DNA from 3 places in the Xanthomonas hawaiiensis genome. Region 3 is predicted to be linked to each of the others. Evidence: predicted binding sites of a transcription regulator. Region 3 holds the regulator's gene; each other region holds the start of a gene.
The links. The regulator HrcA, encoded in region 3, represses chaperone genes, less so after heat shock. The targets are predictions, from matches to a motif close to TTNGCACTCNNNNNNNNNGAGTGCNAA.
Positions count from the first base shown of each region.

Region 1: the regulator HrcA is predicted to act here: its motif matches at 4,041-4,067, upstream of rpoH (RNA polymerase sigma factor RpoH).
Region 2: the regulator HrcA is predicted to act here: its motif matches at 3,486-3,512, upstream of PG878_RS19070 (co-chaperone GroES).

Region 1 is NZ_CP115873.1:762,587-769,144, reverse strand. It holds gene PG878_RS03355 (primosomal protein N') at 1-738, shown strand, start outside; gene PG878_RS03350 (NAD(P)/FAD-dependent oxidoreductase) at 1,063-2,367, shown strand; gene PG878_RS03345 (trimeric intracellular cation channel family protein) at 2,426-3,043, shown strand; gene rpoH (RNA polymerase sigma factor RpoH) at 3,152-4,030, opposite strand; gene ung (uracil-DNA glycosylase) at 4,250-4,981, opposite strand; gene PG878_RS03330 (response regulator) at 5,006-5,848, opposite strand; gene ftsX (permease-like cell division protein FtsX) at 5,856-6,558, opposite strand, start outside.
Region 2 is NZ_CP115873.1:4,477,212-4,483,769, reverse strand. It holds gene PG878_RS19085 (protein-disulfide reductase DsbD family protein) at 1-1,050, opposite strand, end outside; gene cutA (divalent-cation tolerance protein CutA) at 1,055-1,387, opposite strand; gene PG878_RS19075 (endonuclease) at 1,505-3,283, opposite strand; gene PG878_RS19070 (co-chaperone GroES) at 3,562-3,849, shown strand; gene groL (chaperonin GroEL) at 3,997-5,643, shown strand; gene PG878_RS19060 (RNA polymerase sigma factor) at 5,821-6,369, shown strand; gene PG878_RS19055 (FecR family protein) at 6,366-6,558, shown strand, end outside.
Region 3 is NZ_CP115873.1:2,092,505-2,099,062, reverse strand. It holds gene dnaJ (molecular chaperone DnaJ) at 1-560, opposite strand, end outside; gene dnaK (molecular chaperone DnaK) at 720-2,645, opposite strand; gene grpE (nucleotide exchange factor GrpE) at 2,789-3,310, opposite strand; gene hrcA (heat-inducible transcriptional repressor HrcA) at 3,472-4,530, opposite strand; gene recN (DNA repair protein RecN) at 4,642-6,303, shown strand.

The DNA.
Region 1 (6,558 bases), 1.3 Mb from region 3:
CTGCAGCCGCAGGGCATCGGCACCGAACGCCTGGAGGAGCGCCTGGTGCAGGCATTCCCGGACGTGCCGGTGCTGCGCATCGACCGCAGCACCACCCAGCGCCGCGATGCGCTGGAGACGCAGTTGGCCACGCTCGGCAGCGCGCCCGGCATCCTGGTCGGCACGCAGATCCTGGCCAAGGGCCACGACCTGCCGCAGCTCAGCCGCGTGGTGGTGGTGGGCATCGACGAGGGCCTGTTCTCGGCCGATTTCCGTGCCAGCGAGAAACTCGCGCAGCAGTTGATCCAGGTCGCCGGGCGCGCCGGCCGCGCCGCGCGTCCGGGCGAGGTCTGGCTGCAGACCCACCACCCCGCGCATCCGCTGCTGCAGACCCTGGTGCACGGCGGCTACCACGCCTTCGCCGCCGCAGAACTGGAGCAACGCGAGGCCGCCGGCTTCCCCCCGTTCGCGCACCTGGCGCTGTTGCGCGCCGAGGCCAAACAGGTCGAACACGCCAATGCCTTCCTCGCCGCGGTGCGTGCGCTGCTGCCGGCGCAGGACGCCGTGCAGCGCTTCGGCCCGATGCCGGCGCCGATGCCGCGCCGCGCCGGTTTCCAACGCACCCAGTTGCTGCTGTCGGCGAACACGCGGCGCGCGCTGCATGCCGTGCTGGACGCAGCGGTGCCGGCGATCCACGCGCTGCCGCAGGCGCGGCGGGTGCGCTGGTCGCTGGATGTGGATCCGCAGGATCTGTACTGAGGCGGCGGCGCATCACCCGCAAGGCACCCGTCAGAACGTCGACCAACGTCGCCGAGCCGGTGATGTGCCCGTCGTGCATGGAGGAGGCTGAAGATCGCCACAATCCAATGCGCGCGGCTTCACTGTCGCTGGCATGACCGTGCGTCCTCCCTGTCGCGGACCGCACTTGGCATCGCGCTACTATACGGACATGCAGGTCCGGCCCTCGACGATCGCGCAGCGCCCCACCGGCCGCGCGCGTTGCCGTGGATCGGTGCGCCACGCGCGCCCACCATCGCGCCGACACCGGACGCCTCCTTTCCCGTCCCCCTCCTGGAGTCCTGCATGGACGACACACGCGTGCCGCACCTGGTCGTGATCGGCGGCGGCTTCGCCGGCTTGTGGGCCACCCGCGCCCTGGCCAAGACGCCGCTGCGCATCACCCTGATCGACCGCCGCAACCATCACCTGTTCCAGCCGCTGCTGTACCAGGTCGCCACCGCCGGCCTGTCGGCGCCGGACATCGCCGCACCGCTGCGGCAGATCCTGCGCCATCAGGACAACGTCGAAGTGCGTCTGGGCGAGGTGGTCGACATCGACAAGCAGGCGCGCCAGGTGCGTCTGGCCGATGGGCAGACGCTGGCCTACGACTACCTGCTGGTCGCCACCGGCGCCACCCACGCCTATTTCGGCCACGACGACTGGGCCGCGCACGCGCCGGGCCTGAAGACCCTGGACGACGCGCTGCAACTGCGCCGGCACCTGCTGCTGGCGTTCGAGCGCGCCGAAGCGGAAACCGATCCGGCCGCGCGCGCGGCCTGGCTCAGCTTCGCCATCGTCGGCGGCGGCCCGACCGGCGTCGAACTGGCCGGCACCCTGGCCGAGATCGCCCGGCACACGCTCAAGCACGAGTTCCGCCGCATCGACCCGGCCGAGGCGCGGGTGCGGCTGATCGAGGCCGGTCCGCGGGTCCTGTCCTCCTTCCCCGAGCACCTCTCGGCCAAGGCGCAGAAGCAGTTGGAAAAGCTCGGCGTGGAAGTGCTGACCGGGGTGCCGGTCGCCGACATCGACGCGCATGGCTACCGCCTCGGCAGCACCTTCGTGCCGGCGCGCACCGTGGTCTGGGCCGCCGGCGTGGCCGCCTCGCCGCTGGCGAAGACGCTGCAGACGCCGCTGGACCGCAGCGGCCGCGTGCAGGTGCAGCCGGACCTGAGCGTACCCGGCCATGCGGAGCTGTTCGTCGCCGGCGACCTGGCCGCGGTGCAGCAGGCCGACGGCCGCCCGGTGCCGGGGGTGGCGCCGGCCGCCAAGCAGATGGGCCGGCACGTCGCCGACACCCTGCGCCGGCGGCTGCGCGGCGACACCGCCAGCGTGCCGTTCCGCTATGCCGACTACGGCAACCTGGCCACCATCGGGCGCATGGCCGCGATCGTGCACCTGGGCCGGCTGCAGCTCTCCGGCGTGCTGGCCTGGTGGTTCTGGCTGGCCGCGCACGTGTTCTTCCTGATCGGCTTCCGCAACCGCGTGGTGGTGCTGCTCAACTGGGCCTGGGCGTACTGGAGCTACCAGCGCGCCGCACGCATCATCCTCGGCGACCCGCCCGCCGCGGAGGACACGCAGGCCCGGGCCGCGCCGCCCACGGACAGGTGACACTGCAAGACGGGGCTGCGATCCTAGCCGGCCTTTTTGCTGCAGCGCAGTGCCCGTCTTGGCGACCTTCCTGTTCCTGCTCGACCTGCTGGGCACCTTCGTGTTCGCGATCAGCGGCGCCACCGTCGGCGTGCGCCATCGCCTGGACCTGTTCGGGGTGCTGGTGCTGTCGTGCGCGGCCGCGGTCTCCGGCGGCATCGCCCGCGACGTGCTGATCGGCGCCACGCCGCCCGCTGCGCTGGCCGACGTGCGCTATCTCGGCGTCGCCTGCCTGGCCGGGCTGCTGGCCTTCTATCGCCACCACACGGTCGAACGCCTGCGCAATCCGGTGCAGATCTTCGATGCGATGGGGCTGGCGCTGTTCGCGGTGTACGGCACCAGCAAGGCGCTGGCGTTCGGCCTGGGCCCGCTCAGCGCCACTTTGCTGGGCATGCTCAGCGGCATCGGCGGCGGCATCGTCCGCGACCTGCTGGTGGCGCGCACGCCGGTGGTGTTGCAGGCCGAGCTGTACGCGGTGGCGGCGCTGCTCGGCGGCGGCGTGGTCGCCGCGGCGCAGGTGCTGCACCTGCCGCAGCCCTGGGGCCTGGCGGTCGGTGCGGTGCTGTGCTTCGGCCTGCGCTTCATGGCGATCCGCTACGGCTGGCACCTGCCGGTGGCGCGCCCGCCGGAGTCCTAGCGCGGCTGCGCGGCTGCGACAGTCGCAGTCACGCGGTGCGCCGAAGACAAAAAGAAAGGCCCGGCGATGCCGGGCCTTCGCGTGTCGCAACCGATCGCCGCAGGCGACTCAGGCGACGAACAGCGCCTTCATCTTCTTCAGCGCGTTCGCCTCGATCTGGCGGATGCGCTCGGCCGACACGCCGTACTCGTCGGCCAGTTCCTGCAGGGTGATCTTGCTGTCGGCATCCAGCCAGCGGCGCTTGATGATGTCGCGCGAACGCGCATCCAGTTCCGCCAGGCCCTCGCGCAGCAGCTGCAGTTGGTTGTCCTCGCTGTCGGCGCGCTCGTAGGCCTGCGAGGGATCTTCCTCGTTGGCCATCAGATACGCGGCCGGCGACGGCGGCGCGTGGTCGTCGTCCTCGTCGGACGGCGCATCGAAGCCGATGTCGCGGCCGGACAGGCGCGACTCCATCTCCATCACCTCGCGCTCGGACACGTTGAGGTCCTTGGCCACCGCGGTGACCTCGGCCGCGTTCATCCAGCCCAGGCGGGTCTTGGACTTGCGCAGGTTGAAGAACAGCTTGCGCTGCGCCTTGGTCGTGGCGACCTTGACGATGCGCCAGTTCTTCAGGATGTACTCGTGCATCTCGGCACGGATCCAGTGCACCGCGAAGCTGACCAGTCGCACGCCCATGTCCGGGTCGAAGCGCTTGACCGCCTTCATCAGGCCGATGTTGCCTTCCTGGATCAGGTCGCCCAGCGGCAGGCCGTAGCCGTTGTAGCCGCGGGCCACGTGGACCACGAAGCGCAGGTGGGAATGGACCAGTTCGCGGGCCGCATCCAGGTCTTCCTGGTCGCGGTACCGCACCGCCAGTGCGCGTTCCTCGTCGGACGTCAGCACCGGGATCTGATGCACGGCGCCGATGTAGGCATCCAGCGAACCGAGCGGACTGGGGATCGGGAGGTTGTTGGCAACCAATGCGTGGGAAGTAAGCGTCTGGCTCATAGGGCTCATCTTAGCAGTCTACTAATTGGACTGCTGGGTACAGTAAAAAGTTCCTGTGTTCCATTTATGCAACGTATGAATCAGGAATGACACTGCAACACAAGCCACTGAAACAATCCGGAAGCGTCGCAGCTTCCATCTTCTGACCACCAACCTACCATCCAGTTCGCGAAAACGGCGTCCACATCCGGTAGACGCCGCGCCCTGTCCAACCGGGGTTCAGGCGCCGCGCAGCGCCGCTTCCAGCTCCGCGCGCGGCGGCAGACTCCAGTCGATGGGGGCTGCGCCCCGGCGCTTCAAGTACTCATTGGCGGCGGAGAAATGCTTGCAGCCGAGGAAGCCGCGGTGCGCCGACAGCGGCGAGGGGTGCGGCGCCTTGAGCACGCGGTGACGGCCGGTGTCGATGACCTTGCCCTTGGCCTGGGCATAGCTGCCCCACAGCAGGAACACCAGACCCTCGCGCTCGCGGTTGAGGGTCTCCACGACGTGGTCGGTGAAGCCTTCCCAACCCTTGCCCTGGTGCGCGCCGGCGCGGCCTTCCTCCACCGTCAGCACTGCGTTGAGCAGCAGCACGCCGCGCTGCGCCCACGGCAGCAGACAGCCGTGGTCGGGCCGGCGGATGCCCAAGTCGTCCTCGATCTCCTTGTAGATGTTCAGCAGCGACGGCGGCACCGGCACCCCCGGCAGCACCGAGAAGCACAGCCCGTGCGCCTGACCATAGCCGTGGTACGGGTCCTGACCGAGGATCACCACCTCCACCCGCTCGAACGGGGTGGCGTCGAAGGCGGCGAAGATCTGCCGCCCCGGCGGGAACACCCGCGCGCCGGCGGCCTTGCGCTGGCGCAGGAAGGCGGCCAGCTCGCGCATCTCCGGGCGCAGCAGCCAGTCGCCGACCTGCGCCTTCCACGACGGCTCCAGCTGGATCCGGTTTTCGTCTTCGTTGTTGCTCATCGCTTCCAGGCTCGGGACATCACGTCAGAAGGTCACCGCGATCTCGTCGAGCCGCGCCAGGCGCAACTGGAACAGCACCTTGGTGACCAGCAGGCGCTCTTCGATCGGCTTCTGCACCAGGTCGTTAGCGCCGGCGCGCAGCAGCTCGGACTGGGTGTGCGGGTTGCTGTCGCCGGTCATCACCAGCACCGGCATGCGCCGCTTGCCGTAGGCGAAGTCGACGCGGATGCGCTGGACCACGTCGCGGCCGTTGAGCTCGCCCTTCAGGGTGACGTCGGTCAGCACCAGGTCGATGCGGCGGGTGGTGCGGCCCAGCGACTCGGCGGTGAGCAGCGCGAACGCGTCCTCGGCGCTGAGCACGTGCACCACGTGCAGTTGCTGGCGCTCGAGCATGCGTTTGGTGGCTTCGGCCACCACCCGGCTGTCCTCGACGTAGAGGACGGTGGCGCCGGCCACCGGCTGCGGCTGTACGTAGCCGCGGATGAAGGTGGCCAGCGCCTCGTGGCCCAGCGCCTTGTCGAAGTAGTCGGTGACGTACTCGGTGAAGCGGCGCTCGACCAGGTGCTGCTGGGCGTCGCCGGAGACCACGATCACCGGCACGTAGGCCTGGCCGGCGGCTTCGCGCACGCTGCGGGCCAGGGTCAGGCCGTCGCCGTCGGGCAGCCCCAGCGAGGTGGTGACCAGGTCGACCGGACCGGCCTCCAGCGCGGCGCGCGCCTCGGCGATGCTGGCGCAGCCGACCACGGTCACGTCGGGCAGTTCGCGATGCAGCACGTCGGCGATCAGCTTGCGCACCAGCTTCGAGCCATCGACCACCATCACCCGGGGGGCGGCGCTGATCAGATGCTTGAGCTCGTGCCCGGCCATGTGCGCCTCAGGTGTCGGTGGGCCGCGTCTGGCGCAGGAAGTGGCCGGTCACCAGCCAGGCGCCGAGCCAGCCCAGCAGCAGGGTGCCGAGCAGCACGAAGCCGGCGTGCAGCGCGTCCAGCCCGTGCAGCACGAAGTGGCTGCCGTAGCTGTCGGCCAGCGCCGCCAGCGGCTGGCCCAGGGCCATGCCGGAGGCCGCGAGCAGGCCCAGCGCCAGCACCCCGGCGCCGAAACCATACCAGGCGCCCAGGTACAGGAACGGGCGGCGGATGAAGCCGTCGCTGGCGCCGAGCAGTTGCAGCACGCCGATTTCCTCGCGCCGCGACTGGATGTCCAGACGCACGGTGTTGCCGACCACCAGCACCGCACCGGCGCCGAGCAGCAGCGACAGCACCTGCACCAGGCGTTCGCCGAAATGCAGCCAGCCGTCCAGGCGCTTGCGCCACAACGCGTCGTGCTGGACCAGGTCGGCCTGCGGCAGTGCGGTCAGCGCCGTCGCCAGCGGGGTGTCGTCGGCCGCGGCCGGGGTGACGATCAGCAGCGTCGGCAGCGGGTTGTCCTGCAGCGCGTCCAGGGCCTCGCCGAGGCCGGCGCTGTCGCGCAGCTCGGCCATGCCCTCGGCCGGCGTGCGCAGCGTCACCGCGGCCACGTCGCCACGGCCGCGCAGGGTCTGCGCCAGCGTCTGCGCCGCGGCGGCGTCGACGTCGGTC
Region 2 (6,558 bases), 2.4 Mb from region 3:
GGCCGTGGCCGCGGCCGCGTCGTTGGCGTCGGCCTGGCGACTGTCCAGCGGCGTCACCAGCAGCGGGCTGACCTCAGCCTGGTCGGCCGGGGTGACGGTGCCCTTGGGCAGCGCCAGCTTCACCCGCCGGGTCATGGGCGGGTAGCAGATGCCGTCGGTCTGGCAGCCCTGGAAGGTCGCCACCAGGGTCGCGGCGGCGGCATCGGCGCGCTGGCGCTGCAGCGGCACGGTGACCTCGGTCTGGTCGAAGTACACCACCACCTTGCCGAAGTGTTCGTCCTGGTGCGAGCTGCCCTGCGGCCAGCGCGGCATGCCGGTGCGGATGCCGGGCGCGCCTTCCAGCGCCAGCGCGGTGCGGTCGCGGTAGAGGTAGTAGCCGGGTGCCGGGGTGAAGCGCAGCAACAGGGTGTTGCCGTCGTTGGCGATGGCTTCGAAATGGAATGCCTGGTCCGACGGCAGCGGCAGGCCCTGCACCGCGGCGGCGCCGGGGCCGGGGCCGGGGCCGAACAGCGGCTTGGCACCGTTGCCCGCGCCCGGGCCGCTGCCCGGAAGCCCGCCCGTCGCGGCAGGTGGCGGCAGCGTCGACGTCGGCGCGGAACCGGCGGAGGCCGTGGCGGCCGGCAGGGTCACCTCGAGCAGGCGCTTCTGCGGCGGATAGCACACGCCGGCATCGGCGCAGCCCTGGTAGCGCACCTCGACCTGCACGCGCGCGGTGCCGGGGTCGGCGAGGCCGCTCTGCACCGCGTTCAAGGTGTCGCGATAGGTCTCCACCTCGCCGAAGTACGGGTCGGTCTTCTTGTGGCCGGCCGGCAACTGCAGGGTCGGGTTGGGCTTGAAGCCGCCGATCACCTTCACCGCGATGCGGTGCCGGTACAGGTAGTAGCCCTTGGCGATGTCCCAGTGCAGCGCGATGCGGTCGCGTTCGGGCGCCTGCGCGCTGAGCGCGAAGGCCTGGTCAACCGGCAGCAAGTCCTTTTCGCTGATCGCCAGGGCGGGGAAGGCGGCCGCGGCCAGCAGGCACAGGGCGGCGAGGCGGTGCAGCAGGGTCATCGGCTTACGGTTCCTCACGGGTTTCGGCATGCACCCATTGCAGGTAGGCCGGCAGGCCGCCGGCGACCTCGAGTTCGACCAGTTCGGGGACCTCGTAGGGGTGCAACGCGCACAGCCGCTCCTGCAGAGCAGGCAGGCGGTCGGCGGCGGTCTTGATCAGCAGCAGCACTTCCTCGCCGTGTTCCACCTCGCCTTGCCAGCGGTAGGTGGACTGCACGCCGGGCAGGCGGCTGACGCAGGCGGCCAGGCGCTCGTCGACCAGCGCCTGGGCGATCCGCGCGGCGCTGGCCGGGTCGGGGCAGGTGCTGAGCAGCAAGCGGAGGGCGGGCGCGGACATGCGGCCGACAGTATAGGGATGCCGGCCGCGCTTTGGCGGCGCCGGCTCAGGACGAATCCCCAATCCCCATTCCCCAATCCCCGCCCGCTGCAGCCGCAGCGGGCGAGGCCACACGGCTCAGTTGACCAGCTGGCAACTGGCCGGCTTGGCCGAGGTGAACAGCGACGAGGTCGCCCACTCCGGGTGGTCGATGAACGGGTTGCGATTGCCCTGGAAGCTGTAGATCACCTCGTTGCGGGCGCGCTCGGCGTCGTCCGGCGGATCCTGCTGGCTCCACGCGATCAGGGTCGACAGCAGGCCCATGTAGGCCGGCGAGGACGAGGTCTTGACGATCTTGCTGCGGTCGTCGGTCAGCTCCAGGTCCGGCTCGGACTGCCCGGTCTTGGCATCGGTCCCACCTTCATAGCGGATCGCCATGTACATCACCGCGCGCGCCATGTCGCCCTTGCGGTGGTCCCACACCTCGAAGGTGCCGCTGTTGCCGTCCGGGGTACGCACCCAGTTGGAATTGCCCGGGTAGCGGCCGCTGCCGCCGCCGAAGCCGGCGTTGGCCTCGGTGGCGCGCTCGCCGCAGTTGCTGTCGCACTTGGCGTAGGGCTTGTTGCCGCGGTCGGCGTTCCAGGTGGCGTCGGTCAGGTACAGCATGTGGGTGTCGGTGTACGGCGCGTAGGGCAGGCCCTTGTTGCCGGTGGCGGTACCGAAGCCCAGCGAGTTCGGCCAGCTGTGCTCGCGGTTGTACTTCAGGCCGCTGCCGCTGCCGGCGCGGTCGGTGCCCTTGGCGTAGCTGCGGTTGCGGTAGGCGTCGAGCACGCGCTGGCTGTTGTTGGGATCCTCGTCGGCGATCTCCAGGATGGCCCAGGTGTCGGTGCCGGAACTGCTGCTGTACGGATAGACGGTGTGGCCCTTGATCGTCTCGTGCAGCGAGCAGCGCAGCTGGCTGGGGCTGGAGGTGTTTACGTGTGAATAGTAGGTGCCGGCACCGCTGCCGCCGCCGCCCGAGCCGTTGGCGACGTTGAAGGCCACGCTGCGGTCCTGCGCCGGATGCGCGCCGTCGGCATCGCTCACGCGCGCGGCGACGATGCTCAGGGTGCAGCTCTCGCCGGCCTTCAGCGCGGTGTTGGTGGACAGGGAGAACTGGGTGCCGCTGCTGGGATAGGTCAGCGCCACGTTGCCGGATTGCTGGCAGCTCAGGCCGAACGCGCCGCTGGCCAGGCTCACCGCCTCGCTGAAGGTCACCGCCAGGTCGCCGGCGGCGGGGAAGTCGGTGGCGCCCTGGGTCGGGGTGGTGGCGGTCACCGTGGGCGCGGCGTTGCTGCCGCCGCCACCGGCGAAGGTCTGGCCGTTGTTGCAGGCGCCGAAGGTGCTGGTCGCGCTGTCGCTCCAGCTGAAATCGGCCGCGGCGCTGCCGTTGCCGCGCAGCTGCAGCGAGGTGCCGGCCGGGGTGCTGTTGCTCTCGCTGACCGGCAGGTTCTGGCTGGTCATGCCCGCGGCGGGGCCGCCGCCGCCGGTGATGGCGCCTTCGTAGCTGAGGAACTGCACCACCTGGCCGTTGCCGTCGACCAGCGCCAGGCCGTCGTTGGGTCCGTTCTGGATGCCGTTGCTGGCATAGCTGACGGTGGCGATGCGCACCTGCCCGCCGCAGCTGACCAGGTTACCGGCCGGCACCGCGCTGTTGGCGTAGACGGTGGCCGCGCCGGGGTTGCTGCCGTTGTACAGGTAGACGCGATAGCCGCTCAGGCTCTCGCCGGCGGTGGCGACGATCTCCACGCCTTCGCCGGTGTCGCCGGCGGCAGTGGCATCGTCGTAATGCAATTCATTGATGAATACGGCGGCCTGGGCCGGCCCGGCAAGGGCGAGCAGGCAGGCCAGCGGCAGCGCAACGGCGGATGGCTTCATCGACAACTCCTTTTGGTGATGGATCCCCCCCTGGGTCCGCCCAGCCTAGCCCGACTCTGTGACACTGTGACGGGATTCGGTCACTGCTTGGCATGCAACGCACGTCTTCGGCAAAAATTTTTTGCCTCTGGCCCTTGAAAGCCCCCGCTGCGGCACTACATCAGGCGCATCCCGGCGCTACCGGGTTTTTTCGCGAGCGTTGCTGGCAGTCGTCATGTGCGAGTGCTAACATCGCCGGCCTTTCCTAGACCAATCAATCACTTAAGAGGTCTCACTCAATGAGCATCAAGCCGCTTCACGACCGCGTCGTAGTCAAGCCGATCGAAGCCGACGAAATCTCCGCCGGCGGCATCGTGATCCCGGATTCGGCCAAGGAAAAGTCCACCAAGGGTGAAGTCGTGGCCGTCGGCGCCGGCAAGCCGCTGGACAACGGCAGCGTGCGCGCCCCGGCGCTGAAGGTCGGCGACAAGGTCATCTACGGCCAGTACGCCGGTTCCAGCTACAAGGCCGAAGGCGTCGAGTACAAGGTGCTGCGCGAAGACGACGTTCTGGCGATCGTCGGCTAACAGCGCCGCCGATCGCGGGAATCGGGAATGGTGAATCGGGAATCGGTCAGGCGCCTTCGTCGCCCGCGATTTCCGTCACGTCCCGACCGCCCGCTCTTGATCTGCCTATTCCCTGTTCTCCATTCCCTATTCCCGAGGTAACTCAACATGGCTGCCAAAGATATCCGTTTCGGTGAAGACGCCCGTTCGCGCATGGTGCGCGGCGTCAACATCCTCGCCAATGCCGTCAAGGCCACCCTGGGCCCGAAGGGCCGCAACGTCGTGCTCGAGAAGAGCTTCGGCGCCCCGACCATCACCAAGGACGGCGTCTCCGTCGCCAAGGAAATCGAACTGGCTGACAAGTTCGAGAACATGGGCGCGCAGATGGTGAAGGAAGTCGCCTCCAAGACCTCCGACAACGCCGGCGACGGCACCACCACCGCCACCGTACTGGCGCAGGCGCTGATCCGCGAAGGCTCCAAGGCGGTCGCCGCCGGCATGAACCCGATGGACCTCAAGCGCGGCATCGACAAGGCCGTCGTGGCCGCCGTGGCCGAGCTGAAGAAGATCAGCAAGCCCACCGCCGACGACAAGGCCATCGCCCAGGTCGGCACCATCTCCGCCAACTCCGACGAGTCGATCGGCAACATCATCGCCGACGCGATGAAGAAGGTCGGCAAGGAAGGCGTGATCACGGTCGAGGAAGGCTCGGGCCTGGAGAACGAGCTGGACGTGGTCGAGGGCATGCAGTTCGACCGCGGCTACCTGTCGCCGTACTTCATCAACAACCAGCAGAGCCAGCAGGCCGACCTGGACGACCCGTTCGTGCTGCTGCACGACAAGAAGATCTCCAACGTGCGTGACCTGCTGCCGGTGCTGGAAGGCGTGGCCAAGGCCGGCAAGCCGCTGCTGATCGTCGCCGAGGAAGTGGAAGGCGAGGCGCTGGCGACCCTGGTGGTCAACACCATCCGCGGCATCGTCAAGGTCGTGGCGGTCAAGGCCCCGGGCTTCGGCGACCGTCGCAAGGCGATGCTGGAAGACATGGCCGTGCTGACCGGCGGCACCGTGATCTCCGAGGAAGTGGGCCTGGCGCTGGAAAAGGCGACCATCAAGGACCTGGGCCGCGCCAAGAAGGTGCAGGTCTCCAAGGAGAACACCACCATCATCGACGGCGCCGGCGACACCTCGGCGATCGAGTCGCGCATCAAGCAGATCAAGGCGCAGATCGAGGAGACCTCTTCGGACTACGACCGCGAGAAGCTGCAGGAGCGCGTGGCCAAGCTGGCCGGCGGCGTGGCGGTGATCAAGGTCGGCGCTTCGACCGAGATCGAGATGAAGGAAAAGAAGGCGCGCGTCGAAGACGCCCTGCACGCGACCCGTGCGGCGGTGGAAGAAGGCGTGGTCCCGGGCGGCGGCGTGGCGCTGGTGCGCGCGCTGAGCGCGATCGGCGAGCTGAAGGGCGCCAATGAAGATCAGACCCACGGCATCCAGATCGCGCTGCGCGCGATGGAAGCGCCGCTGCGCGAGATCGTCACCAACGCCGGCGAAGAGCCGTCCGTGATCCTCAACAAGGTCAAGGAAGGCAGCGGCAACTTCGGCTACAACGCCGCCAACGGCGAGTTCGGCGACATGGTCGAGTTCGGCATCCTGGATCCGACCAAGGTGACCCGTTCGGCGCTGCAGAACGCCGCCTCGATCGCCGGCCTGATGATCACCACCGAAGCGATGGTGGCCGAGGCCCCGAAGAAGGAAGAGCCGGCCGCCCCGGGCGGCATGGGCGGCGGCATGGGCGGCATGGGCGGCATGGATTTCTGATCCAGCCGGCCTCGGCCGACCCGTTCCACGCAGTCGAAAGGAGCCCCGCAGCGATGCGGGGCTCTTTTTTTGTGCGCGTTTTGTGCGCGCGCTGGCGGCGGCCGCACCGCGCACCGGTCATCGCGGTGGCATGCCGATGCGCTATAAGCTGCGCTCGCCCAGCGTCTGCGAGCGGTCATGGTCGCCCCGGTCTGCCAACTTGATCCGCATCGGCTGGACCAGCACCGGCCGGCGTTGCAGCGCTTCCTGTTCCGCCGCACCGGCGACTGGTCGCTGGCCGAGGACCTGGTGCAGGAGACCTTCCTGCGCGTTGTCGTGTACGCACGCGACCACGCGGTCACCGACTTGGCCGCGCTGGCCAGGGCGATCGCCCTGAACTTGCTGCACGACCATCTGCGCCGGCGCCAGCGCCAGCGCACCGAGCCCATCGACGACGAAGTGCCCAGCCCGGCGCCGGGCGTGGAGGAGGCGGCGATGCAGCGGCAACGCGTGGAGACCTTCGCCCGCGCGCTGCAGGGCATGCCGCCGCTGCGCCGCGAGGTGTTCGTGCGCAGCCGCCTGCGCGGGCAGAGCTACCGCGAGATCGGCGAGGCGCTGGGCCTGAGCGAGGCGGCGGTGGAGAAGCACGTCAGCCGCGGCCTGCGTTGGCTGCAGGAGACGGTGGCGCGTGGCGACGCGGTGCCGCCGCCCGCGGCGGATCGGCGCGGCCCGGAGGACGCGGCATGAGGCAGGGCAATGCCGCCGCCGATGACGCGGTGCAGGACGCCGCGGCCGACTGGGTCGCGCGCGCCCTGGCCACGGCGGGCGGCGATCCACCGGGCCTGGCCGAGTGGCTGGCGGCCGATCCGGCGCACCGTGCCGCCTTCGATGCGCTGGGGGCGCTGGCTCACGATGCGGCGCTGCTGGAGGCGCTGG
Region 3 (6,558 bases):
GCGCAATGCGGGCAGGTCTGCTGCATGGCGAAGATGCCGCGCTGGATGCGCACCTGGCCGCGCCCGTGGCAGGTGCCGCAGGTCTCGACCTTGCCGTCCTCCGAGCCGCTGCCGTGGCAGTGCGCGCACTCGCTCAGGGTCGGGATCTCGATGCGGCGCTCGATGCCGGCCACCGCTTCTTCCAGGTCCAGCTCCAGCACGTAGCCGATGTCGGCGCCACGCCGCGGTGCACGCCCGCCACCGCCGGCGCCACCGAAGATGTTGCCGAAGATGTCGCCGAAGATATCGCCCATGTCCGGGCCGCCAGGGCCGCCGCCCATCCCGCCCATGCCGTGCTCGAACGCGGCATGGCCGTGCGCGTCGTACATGCGCCGGCGGTTGCCGTCGGAGAGCACCTCATAGGCTTCCTTGCATTCCTTGAACGCGGCCTCGGCGGCTTGGTCGCCGGGATTTCGGTCCGGGTGGTACTTCATCGCGCAACGGCGATAGGCCTTCTTCAGCTCGTCGTCGCTGGCGGTGCGGGCCACACCCAGCACTTCGTAATAGTCGCGTTTGCTCATGGGGCGGGGATTCGGGATTCGGGAGTCGGGATTCGTTCAATGCAAAAGCGGAGAGCCTCGGCTCTTCCGCTTTTACAAACTTGATGGACAGGGATGGGAGTGGGAACCAACAGGCCAAGGCCTTTGCGAATACCCAATCCCAAATCCCCAATCCCGGCCTTACTTCTTGTCGTCCTTGACTTCGGTGAACTCGGCGTCGACCACGTCGTCGGACTGGGTCGAGGAGGCATGCGCGCCGCCGGCGTTGCCGCCCGGCTGCTGCTCGCCCGCCGCCGCGGCGGCGTACAGCGACTGACCGGCCTCTTCCAGCGCCTTGGTCTTGGCCTCGATCTGGCCCTTGTCGTCGCCCTTCATCGCGGTTTCCAGGTCCGCCAGCGCCGACTCGACCTTGCCGATCACATCGCCGCCGACCTTGCTGCCGTGCTCGGTGATCGCGCTGCGGGTGGCGTGGATCAGGCCGTCGGCCTGGTTGCGCGCCTGCACCAGTTCGTGGAACTTCTTGTCTTCCTCGCGGTTGGCTTCCGCGTCGGCGACCATCCGCTGGATCTCGTCGTCCGACAGGCCGGAACCGGCCTTGATCTCGACCTTCTGTTCCTTGTTGGTCTTCTTGTCCTTGGCCGACACATGCAGGATGCCGTTGGCGTCGATGTCGAAGGACACCTCCACCTGCGGCAGGCCGCGCGGCGCCGGCTCGATGCCGGACAGGTCGAACTTGGCCAGCGACTTGTTGTAGCGGGCCTGTTCGCGCTCGCCCTGCAGCACGTGCACGGTCACCGCCGACTGGTTGTCCTCGGCGGTGGAGAACACCTGCGAAGCCTTGGTCGGGATGGTGGTGTTCTTCTCGATGATCTTGGTGAACACGCCGCCCAGGGTCTCGATGCCCAGGCTCAGCGGGGTCACGTCGAGCAGCAGCACGTCCTTGACGTCGCCGGCCAGCACGCCGCCCTGGATCGCCGCGCCCAGCGCCACGGCCTCGTCGGGGTTGACGTCCTTGCGCGGCTCCTTGCCGAAGAACTCGGCCACCGCCTGCTGCACCTTCGGCATGCGGGTCTGGCCACCGACCAGGATCACCTCGGTGATGTCGCTGGCGCGCAGGCCGGCGTCGTTCAGCGCGGTGCGGCACGGATCGATGGTGCGCTTGACCAGGTCCTCCACCAGCGCCTCGAGCTTGGCCCGGGTCAGCTTGATGTTGAGGTGCTTCGGGCCCGACGCGTCGGCAGTGACGTACGGCAGGTTGACTTCGGTCTGCTGCGAGGACGACAGCTCGATCTTGGCGCGCTCGGCAGCGTCCTTCAGGCGCTGCAGCGCCAGCGGATCCTTGCGCAGGTCGATGCCCTGGTCCTTGTTGAACTCTTCGACGAGGTAGTCGATGACGCGCTTGTCGAAGTCTTCGCCACCCAGGAAGGTGTCGCCGTTGGTGGCCAGCACTTCGAACTGCTTCTCGCCGTCGACGTTGGCGATCTCGATGATTGACACGTCGAAGGTGCCGCCGCCCAGGTCGTACACGGCGATCTTGCGGTCGCCGCCCTGGCCCTTGTCCAGGCCGTAGGCCAGCGCCGCGGCGGTCGGCTCGTTGATGATGCGCTTGACGTCCAGGCCGGCGATGCGGCCGGCGTCCTTGGTCGCCTGGCGCTGGCTGTCGTTGAAGTACGCCGGCACGGTGATGACCGCCTCGGTGACGGTCTCGCCCAGGAACGCCTCGGCGGTCTTCTTCATCTTCTCCAGCACCTGCGCGGAGATTTCCTGCGAGGCCAGCTTGCGCCCGTCGGCGGTGGCCACCCAGGCGTCGCCGTTGTCGTGCTGGACGATGCTGTACGGCACCAGGCCGATGTCCTTCTGGACTTCGGCGTCGGTGAACTTGCGGCCGATCAGGCGCTTGACCGCATAGAAGGTGTTCTTGGGATTGGTGACGGCCTGGCGCTTGGCCGAGGCGCCCACCAGGACTTCGCCGTCCTTGGTATAGGCGACGATCGAAGGCGTGGTGCGGTCACCCTCGGAATTCTCGATGACGCGGGCCTTGCCGCCGTCCATGATCGCCACGCACGAGTTGGTCGTGCCCAGGTCGATGCCGATGATCTTGCCCATTGCAATGACTCCTGAAAGGTCGTGTAGCCGGCCAGTGCCGGGATCTGGTTCGGATATAGGGATGGCCGCGGGTCATTCAAGCCATCGCCGCAAATTAGCGTTCCACGGCTGCCGCGCCGGGTTCAGGCGCGGGCGGCCGGCGCTCAGTCGTGCTTGGCCACCACCACCAGGGCGGGCCGCAGCAGGCGGTCGTTGAGCAGGTAGCCCTTCTGGAACACCTGGATCACATGGCCCGGGGCGACGCCCTCGGCCTCGGCCTGGCTGATCGCCTGGTGATGCTCGGGGTTGAACGGCTCGCCGGTCGGGTCGAGCAGGGTCAGGCCGTTGTCGGCGGCGACCTTGAGCAACTGCTTGTAGGTCAGCTCCAGGCCGTCGCGCAGCGGGCTGGGCTCGCTGCCGGCGGCGCTCAGCCCCGCATCCAGACTGTCGAACACCGGCAACAGGTCGCCGAGCAGGCGCTCGTTGGCGAACTTGCGCGCCTGCTCCACGTCGCGGGCGATGCGCTTGCGCTGGTTCTCCAGGTCGGCCCGCTCGCGCAGGGCGTCGGCCTTGACCAGGGCCAGCTCGCTGCGCAGGGTCTCGATCTCCGCCTGCAGCGGATCGGTCGAGGGCTGCTGCGCCTCGGTCAGGTGTTCGGAATCGAATTCAGGGTGCTCTTGCGTCATGTCCGGGTCCCTGGCGGGGTACGTCCCGCCTTACCGGACCACCTATGTGGGCGGTGTGGGCGGATTCAAGTGAGGCCGGGGTTGGGGACTGGAGATTCGCCCGGGCGCGGCTGGATGGCCTGCTGACGGATGAGGCGGCGGCGCTTCGACCAGCGCTGCGCTCAGCGGTCGCTGGGCGGGGATGGGTCCAGGCGGGCGCCGAGGACGTCGGCGGCGGTCTGGACCAGGGGGATGACCCGGTCGTAGTCCATGCGCTTGGGGCCGATCACGCCGAGCACGCCCAGCACCTGACCGCCGGCCATGTACGGAGCGGTCACCAGCGACACGCTCTCCAACGGCACCATGCCGGTCTCTTCGCCGATGAAGATGCGCACGCCCGGCGCGCGGATGGTGCGTTCGAGCAGTTGCAGGAGTTCGCGTTTGCTGGCGAAGACCTCGAACAGTTCGCGCAGCCGCTCCAGGTCCGACAGGTCCTGCACGCCCATCAATTTGGTCTGCCCGGCCAGCACCATGTCGTCGCCGGCCGGGGCCAGCGCCTGCTCGGCCAGCTCGACGCTGTGCGCCAGCAACTGCTCCATCTCGTCGCGCGCGTGGCGCAGGTCGCGCAGCAGGCTGGCGCGGATGTCGGCCAGGGCGCGCCCGGCGAAATGCCGGTTCAGATAGTTGGCCACCCGCTCCAGTTCGGCCGGCTCGTAGGCCTTTCGCGGCTCGATCACCCGGTTCTGCACTTCGTTGTCGGCGAACACCAGGATCGCCAGCACCCGCCGCGCATCCAGCGGCACGAAGTCGATGTGCCGGAACGCGAACTGCTCGCGCTTGGGCGCGCTGACCACGCCGACGAAGTGGGTCATGGCCGACAGCAGTTCCGAGGCGCTGCCGAGCAGCGCCTGGGTGCCGGCGGCGTTGGCCATCTCCGCGCGCAGCCGCGCCACCTCGCCTTCGGCCGGCGGGCGCATCTGCACCAGGCTGTCGACGAACACCCGGTAGCCGGTGGCGGTGGGCACGCGCCCGGCCGAGGTGTGCGGCGAGCTGAGCAGGCCGGCGTCCTCCAGGTCGGCGAGGATGTTGCGGATCGTCGCCGGGCTCACGTCCAGCCCGGCATGCCGGGCCAGGGTCTGCGAGCCGACCGGCTCGCCGTCGCGGATATAGCGCGAGATCAGCGTCCGCAGCAGCTGCCGGGCACGCGGATCGAGGCTGGAATGGACCTGGGAAGCGCGCATGGAATCAACCCGTGAGACTGGTCCTTAGATAATGGCTGCACGCCGGCTTGGCAAGTCATTGGCCCACCTACCCGCGCATGCTAGCGTTGCGCGGCCCCGGAAGCAGACCCCATGCTCAGACATCTCTCGATCAAGGATTTCGCCGTCGTCCGCGGCACCGAACTGGAATTCGGCCCAGGCATGACCGTGGTGTCCGGCGAAACCGGCGCCGGCAAGTCGCTGATGGTGGACGCGCTCGGCTTCCTGTCCGGGCTGCGCGCCGACAGCGGCGTGGTCCGCCACGGCGCCGACCGCGCCGAACTGTCAGCCGAGTTCGTGCCCCCCGCCCAGGCTCGCGCCTGGCTGCGCGAGAACGAACTCGACGACGAGGAACACTGCCAGTTGCGCCGGGTGATCCGCGCCGACGGCGGCTCCCGCGCCTGGATCAACGGCCGCCCGGTGACCCTGTCGCAATTGGCCGAACTGGCCGGCCACCTGGTCGAGATCCACGGCCAGCACGAACACCAGGCCCTGCTCTCGCGCGGCAGCCAGCTCGGCCTGCTCGACGCCTACGCCCGCAACGAGGCCGAACGCGCGGCGGTGCGCGCCGCCGCCGTCCGCTGGCAGGGCCTGCTCAGCGAGCGCGAGACCCTGCTGGCGCAGGGCGACGTCAGCGACCGCATCGGCTTCCTGCAGCACCAGTTGGCCGAGCTGCAGCGCGAGGACCTGGACCCGGCGGCGATCGCCGCGCTGGACGCCAACCACCGCCGCCAGGCCCACGCCGCCGCGCTGATCGGCGCATGCGAGGGCGCAGCACAGCGGCTCAACGGCGACGAGGCGCCGGCGGTGCTGGACCTGCTGCAGCAGACCCGCCACGAACTCGGCAAGGTCGGCGAGTACGACCCGCGCCTGGCCGAGGTGCAGGCGCTGATCGACAGCGCCGGCATCCAGTTGGAGGAAGCGCTGGCGCTGATCGACCGGGTCCGCGACGACCTGGATGCCGACCCGGCGCAGTTCGATGAGATGGAACGCAAGCTCGGCCGCCTGCACGACCTGGCGCGCAAGCACCGGATCGGGGTGGACGCGCTGGCCGGCCACCGCGATGCCCTGCTCGCCGAAGTGGAGAGCCTGCGCGGCGCCGGCGAGCGGCTGGACGTGCTCGACGCCGAGATCGCCCAGGCCACCCAGGCCTGGCGCGACGCCGCGGCCGCCCTGACCGCCACCCGCGACCGCGGCGCGCAGGCGCTCTCGCACGACACCACCGCGCTGATCGGCGAACTGGGCATGGGCGGCGGCCGCTTCCTGATCCAGCTAGAGCCGCACGACACCGAACGGCCGGACCCGGCCGGCGCCGAGCGGGTCGAGTTCCTGGTCGCCGCCAACGCCGGGCAGCCGCCGCGCGCCCTGCGCAAGGTCGCCTCCGGCGGCGAACTGTCGCGCATCTCGCTGGCGATCGAGGTTGCCGCGCTGGGCCTGGACGCGGTGCCGACCATGGTCTTCGACGAAGTGGACTCGGGCATCGGCGGCGCCGTCGCCGACATCGTCGGCAAGAAGCTGCGCGCGCTCGGCGAGCAGCGCCAGGTACTGTGCGTGACCCACCTGCCGCAGGTCGCCGCCCAGGGCCACGCCCACTACCGGGTCAGCAAGGCGCCGGTGGAGGGCATGACCCAGAGCTCGGTGGAACTGCTGGCGCCGCGCCAACGCGAGGAAGAACTGGCGCGGATGCTGGGCGGGGTCGAGGTCAGCAAGGAGGCCCGCGCCGCGGCCAAGCGCCTGCTGCTCAGCGCGGGCTGAGCGGCTGGCGGCGGGATTCGGGGTGCCCTGCCCCGCGCATGCCGCGGCGGTCGACGCCCGATCATGGGTTGACTGAGCTCTCGCGTTCGGCGCTTGCGCGAATGCGCGCGAGGCGGAATCCGGTACGCGCCAGCCGCGGGAATAAAGCCCCTCTCCAGCCGTGAGAGGGTACGGCGCGGAGCGACCCGCTGACGTGACCCACGCGGCGACACCCGGACCCTCATCCGCCCCTGCGGGGCACCTTCTCCCGATGGG